DNA from 3 places in the Chryseobacterium sp. AG844 genome. Region 3 is predicted to be linked to each of the others. Evidence: riboswitches for the same ligand, from Rfam matches in the RefSeq annotation. Region 3 holds a riboswitch; each other region holds the start of a gene.
The links. A riboswitch is a leader RNA that binds a small molecule or an ion and turns the genes downstream of it on or off. The one in region 3 is predicted to bind S-adenosylmethionine.
Positions count from the first base shown of each region.

Region 1: another riboswitch for S-adenosylmethionine. It lies ahead of DEU40_RS03850 (alpha/beta fold hydrolase); the one in region 3 lies ahead of DEU40_RS11415 (TonB-dependent receptor plug domain-containing protein).
Region 2: another riboswitch for S-adenosylmethionine. It lies ahead of DEU40_RS03055 (SusC/RagA family TonB-linked outer membrane protein); the one in region 3 lies ahead of DEU40_RS11415 (TonB-dependent receptor plug domain-containing protein).

Region 1 covers NZ_QGTV01000002.1:378,776-384,795, forward strand. The annotation lists gene DEU40_RS03845 (MGH1-like glycoside hydrolase domain-containing protein) at 1-2,200, opposite strand, end outside; SAM riboswitch class I at 2,389-2,495, shown strand; gene DEU40_RS03850 (alpha/beta fold hydrolase) at 2,557-3,495, shown strand; gene DEU40_RS03855 (ACT domain-containing protein) at 3,501-5,039, shown strand; gene DEU40_RS03860 (O-succinylhomoserine sulfhydrylase) at 5,120-6,020, shown strand, end outside.
Region 2 covers NZ_QGTV01000002.1:217,850-223,869, forward strand. The annotation lists gene pckA (phosphoenolpyruvate carboxykinase (ATP)) at 1-1,041, shown strand, start outside; gene DEU40_RS03045 (hypothetical protein) at 1,092-1,529, opposite strand; gene DEU40_RS03050 (type II 3-dehydroquinate dehydratase) at 1,594-2,001, opposite strand; SAM riboswitch class I at 2,245-2,343, shown strand; gene DEU40_RS03055 (SusC/RagA family TonB-linked outer membrane protein) at 2,427-5,360, shown strand; gene DEU40_RS03060 (RagB/SusD family nutrient uptake outer membrane protein) at 5,379-6,020, shown strand, end outside.
Region 3 covers NZ_QGTV01000009.1:174,254-180,273, reverse strand. The annotation lists gene DEU40_RS11425 (T9SS type A sorting domain-containing protein) at 1-792, shown strand, start outside; gene DEU40_RS11420 (alpha-amylase family glycosyl hydrolase) at 986-3,823, shown strand; SAM riboswitch class I at 4,085-4,189, shown strand; gene DEU40_RS11415 (TonB-dependent receptor plug domain-containing protein) at 4,283-6,020, shown strand, end outside.

The DNA of each region.
Region 1 (6,020 bases), on a different contig from region 3:
CCATATTTTCCGTTCCGTGCACAGAAAAGACAAAGGGATTTTCTTCATATACCTTAGACATGGCGCGGATTCCGTAAGAACTCAGGAACTCGTTTTCATCAAGCATTCTGGTCAGAACTTTTGTCAGTCTGTTTTTACGAAGTATGCTCATCAGGTGTTTTCGTCCGTGTCCTTCCTCGTCCCAATGGGAAACGAGTTTGGTAAGCTCCGGTTTATTTTTTAAGATCCACTCCATTCGGGTTCTGAAGTTCGGCATCTTTTCCAGTAAGCGGTGGTCTACAATTTCAACAGCAAACATTGGGATCAAACCAACAATACTTCTTAACCTCAAAGAAACACTGTCTCCGTTTCCAAGCTGCAATACATCATAGAAAAATCCATCTTCTTCATTCCAAAGCCCTTTTGTGCCTTCGCCAAGATTTTCCATAGCCTCAGCGATGTAAAGATAATGTTCAAAAAACTTGATGGCCATATCTTCATACACCTGGTAATATTGGGCAAGTTCCATCGCAATACGCATCATATTCAATGCATACATGGCCATCCAGCTGGTTCCGTCTGCCTGTTCGAGGTGCTGGCCATCCTTTAAAACCATGTTACGGTCAAAAGCTCCGATATTATCGAGACCCAGGAAACCTCCACCGAAAATATTTTTTCCGTTTTTATCCTTTCGGTTCACCCACCACGTGAAATTGAGCAGGAGTTTCTGGAATACTTTTTCTAAGAATAATAAATCCGGCTTTCCGTTATTTTTTTCATCAATTTTAAAAACACGGAAACAAGACCATGCGTGCACCGGCGGATTCACATCACTCATATTCCACTCATAGGCAGGAAGCTGTCCGTTAGGATGCATATACCATTCTTTCGTAAGCAGCAAAAGCTGCCCTTTGGCAAACTCTGCATCGATGATGGAAAACGGAACACAGTGAAACGCCAGATCCCATGTGGCATACCATGGATACTCCCATTTATCGGGCATAGAAATAATATCCTTATTATGGAGATGATTCCATTCCGTATTTCTTACATATTCGTTGAAATTTCTTGGGGCTTCAAAGTTGGGATCACCTTTCAGCCATTTTCCGATATTATAATGATAAAACTGTTTGTTCCAGAGAAGTCCTGCAAAAGCCTGTCTCTGTACATTTCTCTCATCTTCGTTAACGGTATCGCTCTGAATTTCCTGATAAAACTCTTCAGCTTCAGCCTGCCGGGTATTGAAAATTTCATCAAAGTTTTCAAAAGGCTCATCGGCTTCATCCGGGCACAATCTGAATTCAAAAACCTTTGATTCTCCGGCTCCGATAAGCTCATCAATCAGAAAAGAAGCCTTTGTTCCTCTTTTTTCGGGATTTACCGTATCCGTTTGATGGATAATATAATTATTGATTCCGTCTTTGAAATAGGTGTTTTCAACTGCAGGAGCTCCGTAAAGCTTAGAAGTATTGGTTTCATTATCACAAAATACACTTTGTGCATTTGAATTTCTGGAATACAGCTTCTTTATCGAAATACTGTCGTGGGCAATATTGATACTTCCGTCATGAGAAGCATTAAGTTCTGCCTTATAGGTGTTGTATCCCCATTTCCAGTTATTTCTGAACCATGCTGTAGGTGCCACCACGATAGGTGCCTCATGCTGGCTTCGGTTACAGACTGTCACCCTGGCCAGAATATCATTGTGATCGGCTTTACAATATTCTATGAAAATATCAAAATATTCATCATTATCAAAAATCCCGGTGTCGAAAAGCTCATACTCAGGTTCCTTTTTGCTGCGTTTTCCATTTTCAGCAAGAATGTCATCATAAGGAAACTCATTGATCGGGTACTTGTACAGCATTTTCATATAGCTGTGGGTAGGCGTATTATCCAGGTAATAAAAGATTTCTTTGATGTCTTCCCCATGGTTTCCCTGAGGATTGCTCAGGCCAAAGAACCGTTCTTTTACCATTTTATCTTTCTTGTTCCAGAATGAAAAAGCAAAACATAAAAGCTGCTTTACATCGGAAATTCCGGCAATGCCTTCTTCACCCCAGCGGTAGGCATAGCTTTCGGCATTATTATGATTGGTGAAATTCCAGGCATTCCCGTTCGGGCTATAATCTTCACGTACATTTCCCCACTGCCGGTTGCTTACATAAGGTCCCCAGTTTTTCCATTTGGTATCTTGTAATCTATCTTTTTCGGCGGTCATATGGCATCATTTTTCAATACGAAGTTAGTTTTTTTGAGAAGTAATTCCAATTTTTTTCATCTGAACAATTATTAATATGGTCTTGGAATACTTGTATTTAAGGGCTTTTTTAAATATTAAAATAATTTTTTTTTGAAATTAAAAGAAAAGAACTACCTTTGCACCATTCGTTCATTCAAATATTGAAAATGTTATCAAGAAAGGTTGAGGGATTAGACCCTATGAAACCTTAGCAACCCTTTGCGCAAGCAAAGAAGGTGCTACGTTCTACCAAATAATTTTGGACAGATAACTCACTGAAGTTCTTTTTCAGCCATTTCCTGTGGCATTTTCAATTGTATTAAAATTTAATAGAATTGAAAACAGAACTAAACTATATTAATCTTACGTATCAAACTCATTCCCAAAAGGAATACCATATCCCGTTGAGCTATCAGCTCTTTGGGAAAGATCTGTTTACAGCCCCTGTTATCTTAATCAACCATGCTCTCACCGGAAACTCAAATGTATCCGGAGAAAAAGGCTGGTGGAAACAGCTGGTAGGGAAAAATCAGATTGTTGATACCGATCAGTATACCGTTCTGTGCTTCAATATACCAGGAAACGGATATGACGATTTTTTAATTGAAGATTATGAAGACTTTACTCCTTCAGATATCGCTGCGATATTTCTGAAAGGGCTTGAAGTTTTACAGATCAAAAATTTATATGCCATTATAGGAGGCTCTCTGGGAGGAGGTATTGCCTGGGAAATGCTTGCCCAGCAGCCGGATCTTGCTGAGATTTTTATTCCTATTGCCTGCGATTACAGAACGCACGACTGGCTTCATGCACAGTGTCTGGTTCAGAAATTTTTATTAAATGATAAGGAAGAACCATTACAGAAAGCAAGAATTCATGCCATGTTGTGCTACAGAACACCGCAGTCGCTCAATGACAGATTTCAAAACCAATATAACCAGGACAAACAACGCCTGGAATCAGAAGACTGGCTGGTTTATCATGGTAATGCGCTAAACGAAAGATTTAGTTTGAAAGCGTACAAACTGATGAATCATCTCTTAATGAATATAAATGCTGCTGATACAGCACTGGAGAACATTCAGGCACGAATGCACATGATCTCCGTAGATACAGACTTATTCTTCCCGGCTTCTGAAATCCGAATGTGTTTTGAAAACTTAAAAGAGAAAAATAAGGATGTTTCTTATCACGAGATCCAATCTATACACGGGCATGATGCCTTCCTAATGGAATATCAACAATTAAATAATATCATTAAAAACATTTTATAGAAGTAATGAAAAATGCTAACGAAATAAAATTTTTGAAGAACAGATCAATCGTCAAATTTGAAGGAGAAGATTTCCTGGGAGAAATCGGGATTGACGGACGAATTTTTAAAGCGCTTACTTTGGCGCGTATCAGTGTAGGAGTAATCTCTCAGCAGGCCATAGAAAACGGAATTTCTATTCTGGTTCATGAAAATGATGCAGAAAAAGCAGTTGCCTGTCTTATTGATGAATTTGAGGCAGAAAGAAAATCAGGAAAAGTTTCTCAGATTTATAGTATCAATAATGTTTCTGTGATTGGTTTTGTTGCAGAAGATTTCAATAAAGTTTTTGCTGAGCTGGCAAGAAATAATGTTTTCCCGTTACTTTTAAATCAGGTGGCAGGAGAAAACAGAGTCAATATCGTAGTGACCTCTTCGCAGGATGAAAAAACAAGAAATATCATAGAATCTGAAATTTTCAAAAAGCCAAAGACCGTTCATCTGGCCATTATTGGTCACGGAAACGTAGGAAAAACCTTGATAGAACAGGTACTTGAATCTGCAGAAGAAATTAAAAAACGTAAAAAAATAGACCTTAAAGTAGTTGCGGTAGCCAATTCAAAGAAAATTGCCTTCAACAAAAAAGGGTTTGATGCCAATTGGGGAGATGAGGTTTTAACAGCTGAAAGACCGTCAAATGTTGAAGAACTGATTAATTTCTCCAACGAAAATCAACTGGAAAATCTGATCGTTGTGGATAACACAGCAAGCAAAGATTTTGTTAAAAACTATCATGCCCTGGCAGAAAACGGTTTCGATCTGGTTTCTTCCAACAAGATTTTCAATACCCTTCCGATAGAAGAATACAGAAAACTAAGATATACGTTGAATAAAAATAACAGACGTTACTTGTATGAAACCAATGTTGGGGCTGGATTACCTTTAATTGATACCATCAAATTACTGCACCTTTCAGGAGAAAATATCACAAGAATCAAAGGCGTATTCTCAGGAACATTGAGCTATGTGTTCAATAATTTTTCTTTGAGAGACGATAAATTTTCAACCATCATCAACGAAGCCTTGGAAAAAGGATACACCGAACCGGATCCGAGAGAAGACTTATCAGGAAATGATGTTGCAAGAAAACTATTGATCCTGGCGAGAGAATTAGACTTAATCAACGAGTTCGGAGATATCAATATTCAAAATCTTGTTCCGGAAAGTCTGCTTGAAGTTTCAAAATCAGAATTCCTTTCAAGACTGGAAGAACTGGACGAAGAATATCAGAAAATAAAAGAAAATCAGGAACCGGGACATGTATTGAGATATGTAGGTGATCTGCACGGAGATTTACAGAAAGATAAAGGTGAACTGGATGTAAAACTGGTTTCTGTTCCTGCAACTTCAGCATTGGGACAACTGAAAGGTTCAGACTCCATCTTTGAAATTTATACAGAAAGCTATGGTGAAAATCCAATCGTGATTATGGGAGCCGGAGCCGGAGCAAAGGTAACCGCAAGAGGAGTATTCGGAGATATTTTAAGAGTAAGTGAAACAAAATAATATTTAATATAACAGTTTGTCATTCTGAACATAGTGAAGAATCTCATTGATACACTGTTAAATTGACAAATTAAAACTATATGGAAAATTTTGAAACATCAGCAATAAGAACCCAGACGGAAAGAACTCAGTTTGATGAGCATTCTACGCCGCTCTATCTTACCTCCAGTTTTATATTTCAGGATGCGGAGGATATGAGAGCAAGCTTTGCAGAAGAAAAACCTAAAAATTTATACAGCCGTTTTTCCAATCCTAATGTAACAGAATTTACAGATAAGATCGCTAAAATGGAAGGTGCAGAAGCAGGATATGCTTTTGCAACAGGAATGGCAGCCATCTATTCAACATTTGCAGCTTTGTTAAATGCTGGGGATCATATTGTAAGCTGCCAGTCAGTATTCGGGTCTACCCACACTTTGTTTACCAAATATTTCCCGAAATGGAATATTGAAACCTCTTATTTCAAAGCAGAAGATGCAGCGAATGTGGAGCAATACATCAAACCTAATACAAAGATCTTATACCTTGAAACTCCTACCAATCCCGCTATTGAAATTCTTGATCTAGAGTTTTTCGGTCAGATCGCCAAAAAGCATAATCTTATATTTATTGTAGATAATTGTTTTGCAACACCTTATCTTCAGCAGCCCATCAAATATGGTGCAGATATTGTGGTACACTCAGCAACGAAACTGATTGACGGACAAGGAAGAGTTTTAGGAGGAATCGCAGTAGGAAAAGAAGACCTGATCAGAGAAATTTATCTTTTCGCAAGAAATACAGGGCCTGCATTGTCTCCTTTCAACGCCTGGGTATTATCAAAAAGTCTGGAAACATTGGCTATCCGTGTAGAAAAGCATTGTGAGAATGCCTTGAAGGTAGCGGAGTTTTTAGAAAGCCATCCTAATGTAGAATTGGTAAAATATCCATTCCTGAAATCCCATCCAAGCTATGAAGTAGCCAGAAAGCAGATGAAGCTCG
Region 2 (6,020 bases), on a different contig from region 3:
AAACTACAGATTATCGGAGGTACATGGTACGGAGGTGAAATGAAGAAAGGAATGTTTGCTATGATGAATTACTATCTTCCATTAAAAGGTATGGCTTCTATGCACTGTTCTGCTAACGTAGGAGAAAAAGGTGATGTAGCTTTATTCTTTGGTCTTTCAGGAACTGGTAAAACAACTTTATCGGCAGATCCTAAAAGATACCTTATCGGTGACGATGAGCACGGATGGGATAACAACGGAGTATTCAACTATGAAGGCGGATGCTACGCTAAAGTTATCGACTTATCCGCAGAAAAAGAACCGGATATCTTCGCTGCCATCAAGAGAGATGCACTTCTTGAAAACGTTGTTGTTAACAATGGAGTAGCAGATTATACAGACGGATCTATCACTGAGAACACAAGAGTTTCTTATCCAATCTATCATATCAACAAAATTGTTTTGCCGTCTAAAGCAGGTCATGCGAAAAAGATTGTTTATCTTTCAGCAGATGCATTCGGAGTACTTCCTCCGGTTTCTATCCTGAATGAAGATCAGGCGCAGTACCACTTCCTTTGCGGTTATACCTCAAAATTGGCAGGAACTGAAAGAGGAATTACAGAACCTCAACCATCTTTCTCACCTGCATTTGGTGAAGCATTCCTTACCTTACACCCGACAATGTATTCTAAAACATTAATCGGCAAAATGAAAGAGCACGGAGCTAAGGCTTATTTGGTAAACACAGGTTGGAATGGTACCGGAAAGAGAATTTCTCTTAAAGATACCAGAGCAATCATTGATGCCATCATTGACGGTTCTATTGATAATGCTCCTAAAACTCAGGTTCCGATCATGAACCTTGAAATTCCTACTGAATTACCAAATGTTTCTACAGGTATTTTAGATCCTAGAGATACCTATGAAAGTGCTTCAGAATGGGAAGAAAAAGCAAAAGATCTTGCTTCAAGATATATCAAGAATTTTGAGCAGTACTGTAATACTGAAGAAGGTAAGAAATTAGTTGCTTCAGGACCTCAATTGCAGGAACAGACTATCTAATAGTTACCAATCAACATACAAAAAGCCTCATCACTGATGAGGCTTTCTTATTAGTATTTTTTACAACTTTCAATCAATTCATTCTGTTCATCCAGTTTCAGGACTGTTGATTTGATTGATTCTTCAGTCAGATATTTTATAATCATAAAATGCTTTGAAGAAAAGTAAGACTTTCCGTCCAATATTTTATTTAAATACTTTGGGGTAGTGAAGGTCATCCAATATTTTGTTTTGTCAGAAAATTCAATGGTGACTTCTATTGCAGATTCAGTATCCTCTACTATTTCATCATCAATATGAATGGAAATAATTTCCGGTTCTTTCTCCAAGCAGAAATAAAACTTAGAATACCATCTGAGCTTTCCTTCATCATTCCAGATTCTTATATTTTCAGCATTTATTTCTTCAACGATATAAGATTTTCTTTTTGTTAATTGTCTGGAATTTACCCCAATGCTTTTACAGTAAATCTTATCCTTTATCTTCATAAATTATTTTTCATAATCATCTGTGAAAATCTGTGAAATCCGTGGTTAAATAAAAAAGTATAAGTTATTTTAAACTTAATAAGGCCAACCGATACCCATCCATTCCAAAGCCTGATAAGACTGCATCCGTATTAGCTGCTGTTACAGATTTCTGTCTGAATTCCTCTCTTTTATAGATATTGCTGATATGAACTTCTACTTTAGGTTTTCTGATATTTTTTAAACAGTCTGCAATCGCATATGAATAGTGAGTATAAGCCCCGGGATTGATCACTACTGCATCGAAGTCATCTTCCTGAAGCCTGTTGATAAGTTCTCCCTCAATATTAGACTGATAATATTTTAATTCATGAGTCTGAAACTCGGATCTTAAATTTTCCAAATAACTTTCCATAGAAACATTTCCATAGATTTCCGGTTCTCTTGTGCCCAACAGATTGAGGTTAGGGCCGTTAATGATCAAAACTTTCATACCATAAAATTAAAAACTTTTTTCAATTAAAGATCAAAAATTTCTGGACAGATTTAATTTGTTGTATTGAATTATTGATAATGATATTTGTCATGTTTAAGAAAGTAGTAAAGCTTGTAACTCTTTACTGTGATGGATTTTATTAAAAAATTAAGTTAATTTTTGAAAATTTATCATGAAAAATAAATAAGTCTACTTGTTTTGTAGACTAAAAGTTTTTAGCTTTGCAACCATATTTCGATCGGCTTATAAAGAAAGATGGAGGGAACTGACCCTATGAAGTCTTGACAACCTACCCGTGGGGCAAGGTGTTACGTTCAGCCTTTTAAGGAAAAATAAGCATTTGGTTTATCGTATTTATCGATGCCCTTTGCTGATTTTTCTGCAAAGGGCTAAATTTTAATATATGATAACTAAAATTGATTATGATTAGCAAAAATTTATTCAATTCTAAAGCCTGGATACCTCCGGTTGCTGCTTTTTTTCTTGGAGTCACCAGTGTAAGTGCACAGAATTCCAGGGCGAAAAAAGATAGTCTTCATGAAAAGGAGCTTGATGAAGTAGTTGTGGTAGCTTATGGAAAAGCAAAAAGAAACAGCTATACCGGTTCTGTAGCCACCATTTCCAGTGATAAAATCAATAACAGACCTGTAACCAATATTACCAAAGCATTGGAAGGGCAGGTTGCAGGGATTCAGACGACCAGTGCCTCAGGGCAGCCGGGTGCGGTTTCTACTATCAGAATCAGAGGAATCGGTTCTATCAGTGCTTCCAGTGATCCTTTATATGTAGTGGATGGAATTCCTTTTGACGGAAATATTAACTCTATCAGCCCAAGTGATATTGAATCCATCAGTGTTTTGAAAGACGCTACAGCAAGTGCTTTGTATGGCTCAAGAGGGGCAAACGGAATTATCATCATCACTACAAAATCAGGAAAAAAAGGAGACGCAAAAGTTAATTTTAATATCAACCAGGGATTCTCAGGAAGAGCTGTCAAAGATTATGAACAGGTAAACACAGATCAGTACTTTCAATTATATTGGGAAGCATTACGAAACGGATATCAGTCTGGTAAAGTTTCTTCTCAGCAGGCCGCTCAGATGGCAACAGATAATCTTGTTTCTACCCTTGGGATCAATCCCTATGGAACTGCTTATCCAAAACCGGTAGGAACAGATGGAAAACTATTACCGGGAGCATCACCACTCTGGAATGACGACTGGAGAGATATTTTACAGAGAGTGGCCTCAAGAAACCAGATGGATCTTGATATCAGCGGAGGAAGTGAGAAAAGTAATTACTTCTTTTCCCTTGGTTATCTGGACGACAAAGGTATGGCCATTGAATCTGGTTTTAAAAGATATAATACCAGGCTGAAAATTAATTCCGAAGTTAAAAAATGGCTGAATGTTGGAGTAAATTTAAGCTATACGAACAGTATTCAGCAGGCGCCTACTTCTTCGGATTCAAAAGCGAGTAATATCATCAATGCGGCAAGATTCATTCCTTCATTCTATCCTTATTATGAAAGAAATGCAGACGGCACTTACGTTTTGGATGCCGACGGAAATCCGATCTATGATTTTGGAAAATACAGGCCTACGAATGCACTTCAGAACCAAAATGCGGCTGCAACGTTGCCATTGGACAAAAACGAAAATAAAGAAGATAACTTTTCAGGGAAAGGATTCATGGAATTCACTTTCTTGCCGGAGTTAAAATTCAAAACAAGCTTCTCTGTTGATCTGGTGAATTATAACGGACATTATTATTCAAATCCATTACTTGGGCAAGGTGCTGAAATTGGAGGTTCGGTGACGAAGACCAATACCAGAACACTTTCCTATACAACCAGCAATATTCTGACGTATGATAAAAAGTTTGGAAAGCATCACGTTAATGCATTAGCAGGTCATGAATTCTACAAATACGATTATCAGACGATTTCAGGAACGAGAAGTCAGTTTTCACTGCCTTATTACTATGAGCCGGATGCTGCTTCTCTGCTGGGAAGTTTCAGTGGAAACAGTAATAAATTAAGCTTATTGAGTTTCCTTGGAAAAGTAGAGTATGACTACAATAATACTTACTTTTTATCTGCATCGGGAAGAGCAGACAGTTCTTCAAGATTTGCGAAAGATAACAGATGGGGCAGGTTTTGGTCAGTGGGAGGTTCGTGGAAAATTTCGAATGAGGAATTTATTAAAAGCCTGAATGTTTTCAATCAGTTGACATTGCGTGCCAGTTACGGAGGTCAGGGGAATGATAAATTACTTAGACCCAACGGACAACCGCTTTATTACGCTTATCAGGAGCTGTACAGATTTATCAGTCTTGGTGGAGAACCGGGAACAACATTGGAGAAAACATCTACCAATAATGTGAAATGGGAAACCAACCTTAACTTAAACGTAGGATTGGAATTCGCTATTTTGAATAACAGAGTTAAAGGAAATATTGAATACTTCAAAAGAAAAAGCCAGGATCTTCTGTTTAACATGCCGGTGGCACCATCATTGGGAATCAGTGATTACCCTGCTAATATCGGAACCATTCAGAATACAGGGTTTGAATTTTCATTATTTACAACACCGGTTAAGAATGTTGATTTCCAGTGGAATGTGGATGTGAACTTAAGTACTTTAAACAATAAAGTCACAAAATTACCTGGCGGTTCTCTTGTAGTAGGAACCAAGCTGTTAACGGTAGGAGGTTCTGTGTACGATTTCTTTATTCCGGAATGGGTAGGTGTAGATCCAAGCAATGGAAAGCCATTGTGGAAAACAGTTTCTACCGATGCCAGTGGAAATTCAGTGGAAGGAACGACTTCAGAATACTCAAAAGCGACAAAACTATTGCAAGGTTCTGCATTGCCTAAACTGACAGGTGGAATCAGCACAAGTATCACCTATAAGAATTTTGATTTTTCAGGATTATTGACCTTCAAAATCGGAGGGAAAATTCTGGATACCGATTATACTTCCATTATGCATAACGGAAGTGCCGGAGGACGTGCGTGGAGTTCTGAAATTCTGAACAGATGGACACCGGATAATCCATATACAGATGTTCCCGCATTGAGCACAACAACAAATAACTGGACATCAACGTCTTCAAGATTCCTGTATTCAGGTACTTATGCAAGACTTAAAAATGTAAGCTTGGGATATACACTTCCTGAAGATTATTTTGAGAAAATAGGATTGAAAAAATTCAGAATTTATATCCAGGCAGAAAACTTTCTCACATTCTATAAACATAAAGGAATGGATCCTGAGCAGGCTTTGGACGGAACCACGTATTACAGATATCCTGCCATGAGAACGATCACTTTTGGTCTTCAGGCAACTCTTTAACCTTTTAAAATTGAAACAATGAAACAATTAAAATATATATCATTTGCTCTTATCGGATTTTTGTCGTTGGCAAGCTGCGAAAGCGAGCTGGATACAGCTCCTACTGATCAGGCCAGCAGTGTAGAAGTTTTCAAAACAGCCGAAAGTGCTGAGACGGTAGTGAACGGTACCTGGGCAAAGTTTAATAATGACGGAACAACCTATGCCAATATCGGGTATTCCACTGTGTTGAGAGCCAGTGATGCTATGGGAAGTGATGTGGCAGTATTGACCAACAAGTATGGTTTCGCTTCTACCTATGCCTTTACAGAAATGGTTAACAGTACAGCAAGCCGCCCGCTGTTTATCTGGACGATGTTGTATTCCACTATCAATAATATGAATAATGTGATTACAAGAATTGATGGCACAGAAGGCAGCCAGGAGAAAAAGGATCAGGTGAAAGGCCAGGCAAAAGCCTTACGTGCTTTCTGTTACCTGAATCTGGCAAGCTTTTATCAGTTCAGCTATCTTAAAGACAAATCAGCATTGACAGCCCCGATTTATACAGAACCTTCCACAACAAGCACAGTAGGGAAGAAGAGAGCAAGCCTTGAAGAAATCTATACATTGATTAAAAGTGATCTTACCGACGCCGATAACCTATTGAAAAATTATACA
Region 3 (6,020 bases):
GCGGATGCGAATTCTTATGGGGATCTTTTCCAATGGGGAAGATGGGATGATGGCCACCAGCTTAGAAATTCTCAGATCGTACCGGCACCATCTCCCAACACTCCGGAAGGAACAAATACCACTGCGGGAAGTTATGTTGCAGGATCTCCAGGATGGTGGGCAGGTTTTGCAGGTTCAGATACGTGGGCAGGAGTATCTGCTGCGGATGTGAATGCTTCTGCAGGTATAGATCCTTGTAAAGCAATAGGAGCAGATTGGAAAATGCCTTCTCAGGCAGAGTGGACTATTTTAATTGGAGCTGAAAGTATTTCTAACCCAACAACGGCTTATAACAGTCATCTTAAATTACCGGCAGGAGGTTACAGAAGCTCCAGTGACGGGAACTTTACTTTTGTAGGACAACGCGGCTATTTCTGGAGTTCTGATACATCAAGTCTGGGAGGGAAATATCTGTATATCGGATCAACGATTGCCAATCCATCTGCCGGAGCTATGAGAGGGCAGGGATCATCAGTAAGATGTATCAAGCCTGCATCTTCTTTAGGTACTTCAGAAATCAAACTGAATCAATCTGTTATTGAAATGTATCCTAACCCAACCAAAGGAATTCTTATGGTTAAAGCTGATTCAGGAATTGAAAAAGTAAACGTTACCAATGCTGTAGGGCAAAGAATGAATGTACAGTTCTCGGATCATCAGATCAATTTGACTGAACTTCTTTCAGGATTATACATCGTAGAGTTAAAGTTGAAGAACGGACAATCCGTTTCTAAAAAGATTATAAAGGAGTAAGCGGATCTCAATACCAAAGATTTCGCCAAAAGAATTAGTTCATTACAATTACTTTTATTGGAAGGCTCATGAAATTTTCATGAGTCTTTTTTTTATTATTATTTCTCCGAAAAAATAGAAATATTTGATGAATACTGAAGAGGAATAGTGGTCATGAAGAAAAATTTATACTATATTCGATAAAAAATAATAAATGAAAAAGTTTTATTCTGTTGTTTTTCTGTTGATTACCATGGCTGTATTCGGACAGATCAATTATACAATTTCTCCTGATCCGTTCAACGAAACAGATGCGATCACACTTACTGTTCCCGGGGATCAGATTGATGAGTCTGCGTGGGGCGTTTCCAACAACGCCATTTATATCTGGACATGGTCGTTTGACACCAATTATCAGAATAGCCAGGATTGCCCTACCAATGGCAGCTGGAACAATTCCAATGATCTGAATAAGCTGAATTATAATGCAGCAACAGACAGTTATTCACTCACTTTTACACCAACTTCTTTTTATGGAAGAACAGGAATCGGAAGATTTGGGTTTTTATTAAAAGATAAGACGGGATCGCACCAGACTTCACCCGATATTTTTGTAAACGTAGGGACTTTAAACTTAACGCTTACAAATCCATTGGCGAACAGCCTTACTTCAGTTCCTGCGGGAAATTCCATTACCATTACGGCGACGGCAAGTACCAATGCTACATTTCAGCTAAAAGCCAACGGAACTGTTGTCAATTCAACAACAACGCCTTCAGAGTCTTATTCTTACAGTTATACGGTTACCCAGGATGCAAATATGGAACTTGTGGCGACACAGGGAACCAATTCCAAAACGGCAGCATTCATTGTACAGGTTCCGAGAAATGTTGTTTCCCAGGCAATACCCAGCTGGATCAGACAGGGAATCAATTACCATCCGACAGATCCTACCAAGGTGGGATTGGCTTTATATGCTCCGGGGAAAAGTTTTGTTCATGTCATAGGAAGTTTCAATAACTGGACGTTGAATGACACTTATTTAATGAAAAAAGATACCACAAATCCGGATCTATACTGGATTGAACTCAATGGAATAACACCTCAGCAACTCTATACTTTTCAATACAGAACAAACGATTTGAGAAAAGTAGCAGATCCCTATTCGCCACAAATTCTTTCCTCTTATGATGATCCGTGGATTTCCGCTTCTACCTATCCAAACTTACCTGTATTTCCTGCCGGGCAGGGTTTTGAAGTGTCAACATTTAAAACAGGCCAGACCGCTTATAACTGGCAGGTTACCAATTTTCAAAGACCTGCGAAACAGGATCTTATAGTGTATGAATTATTATTGAGAGATTTCACACAGGAAAAGAACTGGCAGTCACTGATCAATAAAATTTCCTATTTAAAGAATCTGAAAATCAATGCTATAGAACTGCTTCCTATCATGGAATTTGACGGAAATCTTTCCTGGGGATATAATACTTCTTTCCATTATGCATTGGACAAAGCCTACGGTACTCCCGAAAAATTCAAAGAATTTGTAGATGTATGCCACCAGAACGGAATTGCAGTCATTCTGGATGTCGCATTTAATCACGCGACAGGACGTTCACCTCTGGTACGACTTTGGAATATTGATCCGGATGGTGATGGCTATGGAAATGTTGCAGCCAACAACCCTTACTTTAATCAGGTTCCGAAACATTCATACAATGTATTTAACGATTTTAACCACACAAGTCCTTCAACGCAATATTACGTTGAAAGATGTCTTGAGCAATGGCTGACTGAATATCACATAGATGGTTTCCGCTGGGATTTAACCAAAGGATTTACGCAAAGCTGTTCCGAAAATGATGAAGCCTGTACCAATGCCTACCAGCAGGACAGAGTTGATATCATGAAACATTATGCCGACAGACAATGGGCGATCGATCCGAATTCTTACATGATCTTCGAACACCTTGGAACTGATGCAGAAGAACAGCAATGGGCGAATTACAGAATAGCAGAAGGAAAAGGCGTTATGCTTTGGAATAAACAGACAGATCCTTACAATCAGAATACGATGGGATATAAGGAAAACAGCAATTACGACCGAATGAACCACAGTCTTCACGGATTTACCAATATGAGTGCCGCAGGCTACGGAGAAAGCCACGATGAAGAAAGACTGATGTTTAAAAACCTTGCATACGGTGCAGCGAACGGAAGCTATGATGTAAAAAACCTGAATACCGCTCTTGAAAGAATGAAAACTTTCGGGGCCACGTTCTTTACTATCCCTGGTCCGAAAATGATCTGGCAGTTTGGAGAATTAGGTTATGAATTCAGCATCAACAGATGTGCAAACGGTACGATAGACAGCGGATGCAGAACCGATGAGAAACCTGTTGCATTTACGCTGGGGTATGATACTGATGTGAATAGAAAAGCAATCTACGATACATGGGCTAAAATCATCAATATCAGAAATACTTATCCGGTTTTTAAATCTACAACCTATACTATAGAGTCCAACAATCTTACGAACGATCCCAATGGCCTGATCACAAGGATTTATGTGTATGATACCTCTATTACAACAGGAATAAAGAATGTTGTCGTATTGGCCAATTACACGACTTCCGCACAGAATGTAGTGCCTTATTTCCCTTACACAGGTCAATGGCAGAATCTGATGGACAACAGTATTTCAAATGTAGCTTCCACAACAGCTCCAATCACTTTACAATCGGGAGAATTTAGAATCTTTGGTAATTACGCGGGTGCTTTGTCAACAGCAGATGTCAATGCCGCCAACAAATTATCTCTTCAGATTGCAGATAATCCTGTCCGAAATGGAATCGCTAAACTGGTTTTCAATAAAGCAAAAAATGGGGAAATTTCAATTTTTGATATGACCGGTAAAAAACTGGATACTTTCAAACTCGATAAAGAGAGCGGAACTTATAATGTGAAGGTTGATTATCCGGCAGGCACGTATCTGGTACAGTTGAAATCAGAGACAGGAACAGCCATTCAAAAGATGATTATTAAATAAAACAAAAGGTGAAGTTGCCTAGACTAATAAAAAATATTGAATATCTTAAAAAACCATTAAGAAGGATTAAGAAATAAAGTATAGTTAAGGTTAATCATTCTGATTTTTAAGCTCCTTTTAATACTCTTAAATTCTTATTAAATCTTAATGGTTCAAAAATAAAAAGTTTAAACAAGTTCCATACAAAATAAAAGGCAAATTTGCGGATCAGCAGATTTGCCTTTTTTTGTAAGTTCAGAAAAATAGTCTACTTTTGCAGTAGATTTATCAAGAAAGGTGGAGGGATTTGGCCCGGTGAAACCTTAGCAACCTGCACAATTCCAGCGTGTAAAGGTGCTAATTCCAACCCTTTGGGAGAGATAATTGAAGTCAATACTCTATATGAATTCCATTTCTTGAAGTCTTGTGTATCTGCGGAAAGATCCGTCAGATTGGTAGTATTAATTGGCAAGAACAAAAATGAAAAAATTAAGCACAGCTGTACTATTGCTTGGAGCAATTCTGGTAGCTGCTCAGGAAAGTGAGGAAAAAGGAAAACAGATCGAAGATATTATCATCGTCGGAAACCGTAATGTCAAAAGAACAAAGCTGGAGACACCGGTTCCTGTAGATGTAATTAATATTGACAAAATCCAGAGAAGTTCTCCCCAAATGACTGCTCAGGACCTCCTTAGTTATGTGATTCCATCGTTTAATGCAGTGAGACAGTCTGCTTCTGATGGCACAGAGCATATTGATCCCGTAACGTTAAGAGGAATGGGCCCTGATCAGGTTCTCGTATTGCTTAACGGAAAAAGAAGACATACAACTTCATTGGTCAATTATCAGAATACCGTAGGAAATGGTTCTGTAGGAACAGATTTGAGTACCATTCCTGTAATTGCTATTGACAGAATAGAAGTGTTACGAGACGGAGCTGCTGCACAATATGGATCTGATGCTATTGCCGGAGTGATCAACATTATTCTTAAGAAAAATGCCGGAGCTTCAGCAAGTCTTACTTACGGATTAAGTGGAAGAAATGATGGAGATACTTACCAGGCAGGAGTTAACTATGGTGCTTCATTAGGAAAAAAAGACGGTTATATCAATCTTTCCCTGCAATTAAGCCACAGAGGAAAAACCACAAGAACTCAAAATCACGATCTGGATATTTTCGGAGATAATTTTGCGTATGAATTTGCAGGTGACGCTGAAGCGGTAAAAGCAGCCAGAGCTGCGGATGATGCCGAAATTGAAAAAAGAGGGTTGACCCGTGATGATTTTAATTTTCAGATCGGAGATGCCCAGATCAGACAGGGACAGTTGTTTTTCAATTCAGAATACCCTTTTAATGATCATTTTAAACTCTATTCTTTCGGAGGTTTCAGTATTAAAGAAGGAGAAGGTTTTGGTTTCAGAAGACTGCCAAGCGAAAAGTCTAATGTGGTTTCATCCATTTATCCGAATGGTTTTCAGGCGGTTCTTGGGTCTCAGGTATATGATGTTTCCTATGCTGTAGGTGCAAAATATAATGTTAACAACTGGCTATTTGACCTAAGTAATACGTTCGGGAGCAATACCTTCAATTATAAGGTAAGCAATACCAATAATGCTTCTCTGGGAGCAAAATCACCCACAAGTTTTTATGCAGGCGCCCATAGTTTTCTGCAGAATACCATTAATCTTGATGTTTCCAAAAATATAAACCGTTTCAATATTGCTTTCGGTGGTGAGTTCAGGTTTGAACAATACCAGATCAAAGCTGGTGATGAAGCTTCTTATACCCAATATGACATCAATGGAAATGTGGCCACTGAAGGATCAACAGTGCTTGGTGCAGGCGGATCTCAGTCCTTTATCGGATTTTCTCCCAACAATGCCTTGAAGAAAGACAGACATTCCACCGCAGTATATGCAGATGTTTCCTATGATTTGGATAAAAAACTGAATATTGATGCCGCTGCCAGGTTTGAAAATTATTCAGATTTCGGAAATACCTTGAATGGAAAACTCGCTGTACGGTATGAGTTTGTAAAAAACTATGCAGTAAGAGCCGCTGTTGGGACAGGATTCAGAGCACCATCATTGCAACAGCAGTATTTTAATAATTCCTATGCGGATATTTCTACTTCCGGTTCAAAGATTGTTACCAAAGGAATATTCAGCAACGATAGTGAAGCTGCCAGAATTCTTGGATTTGATAAACTCAAACAGG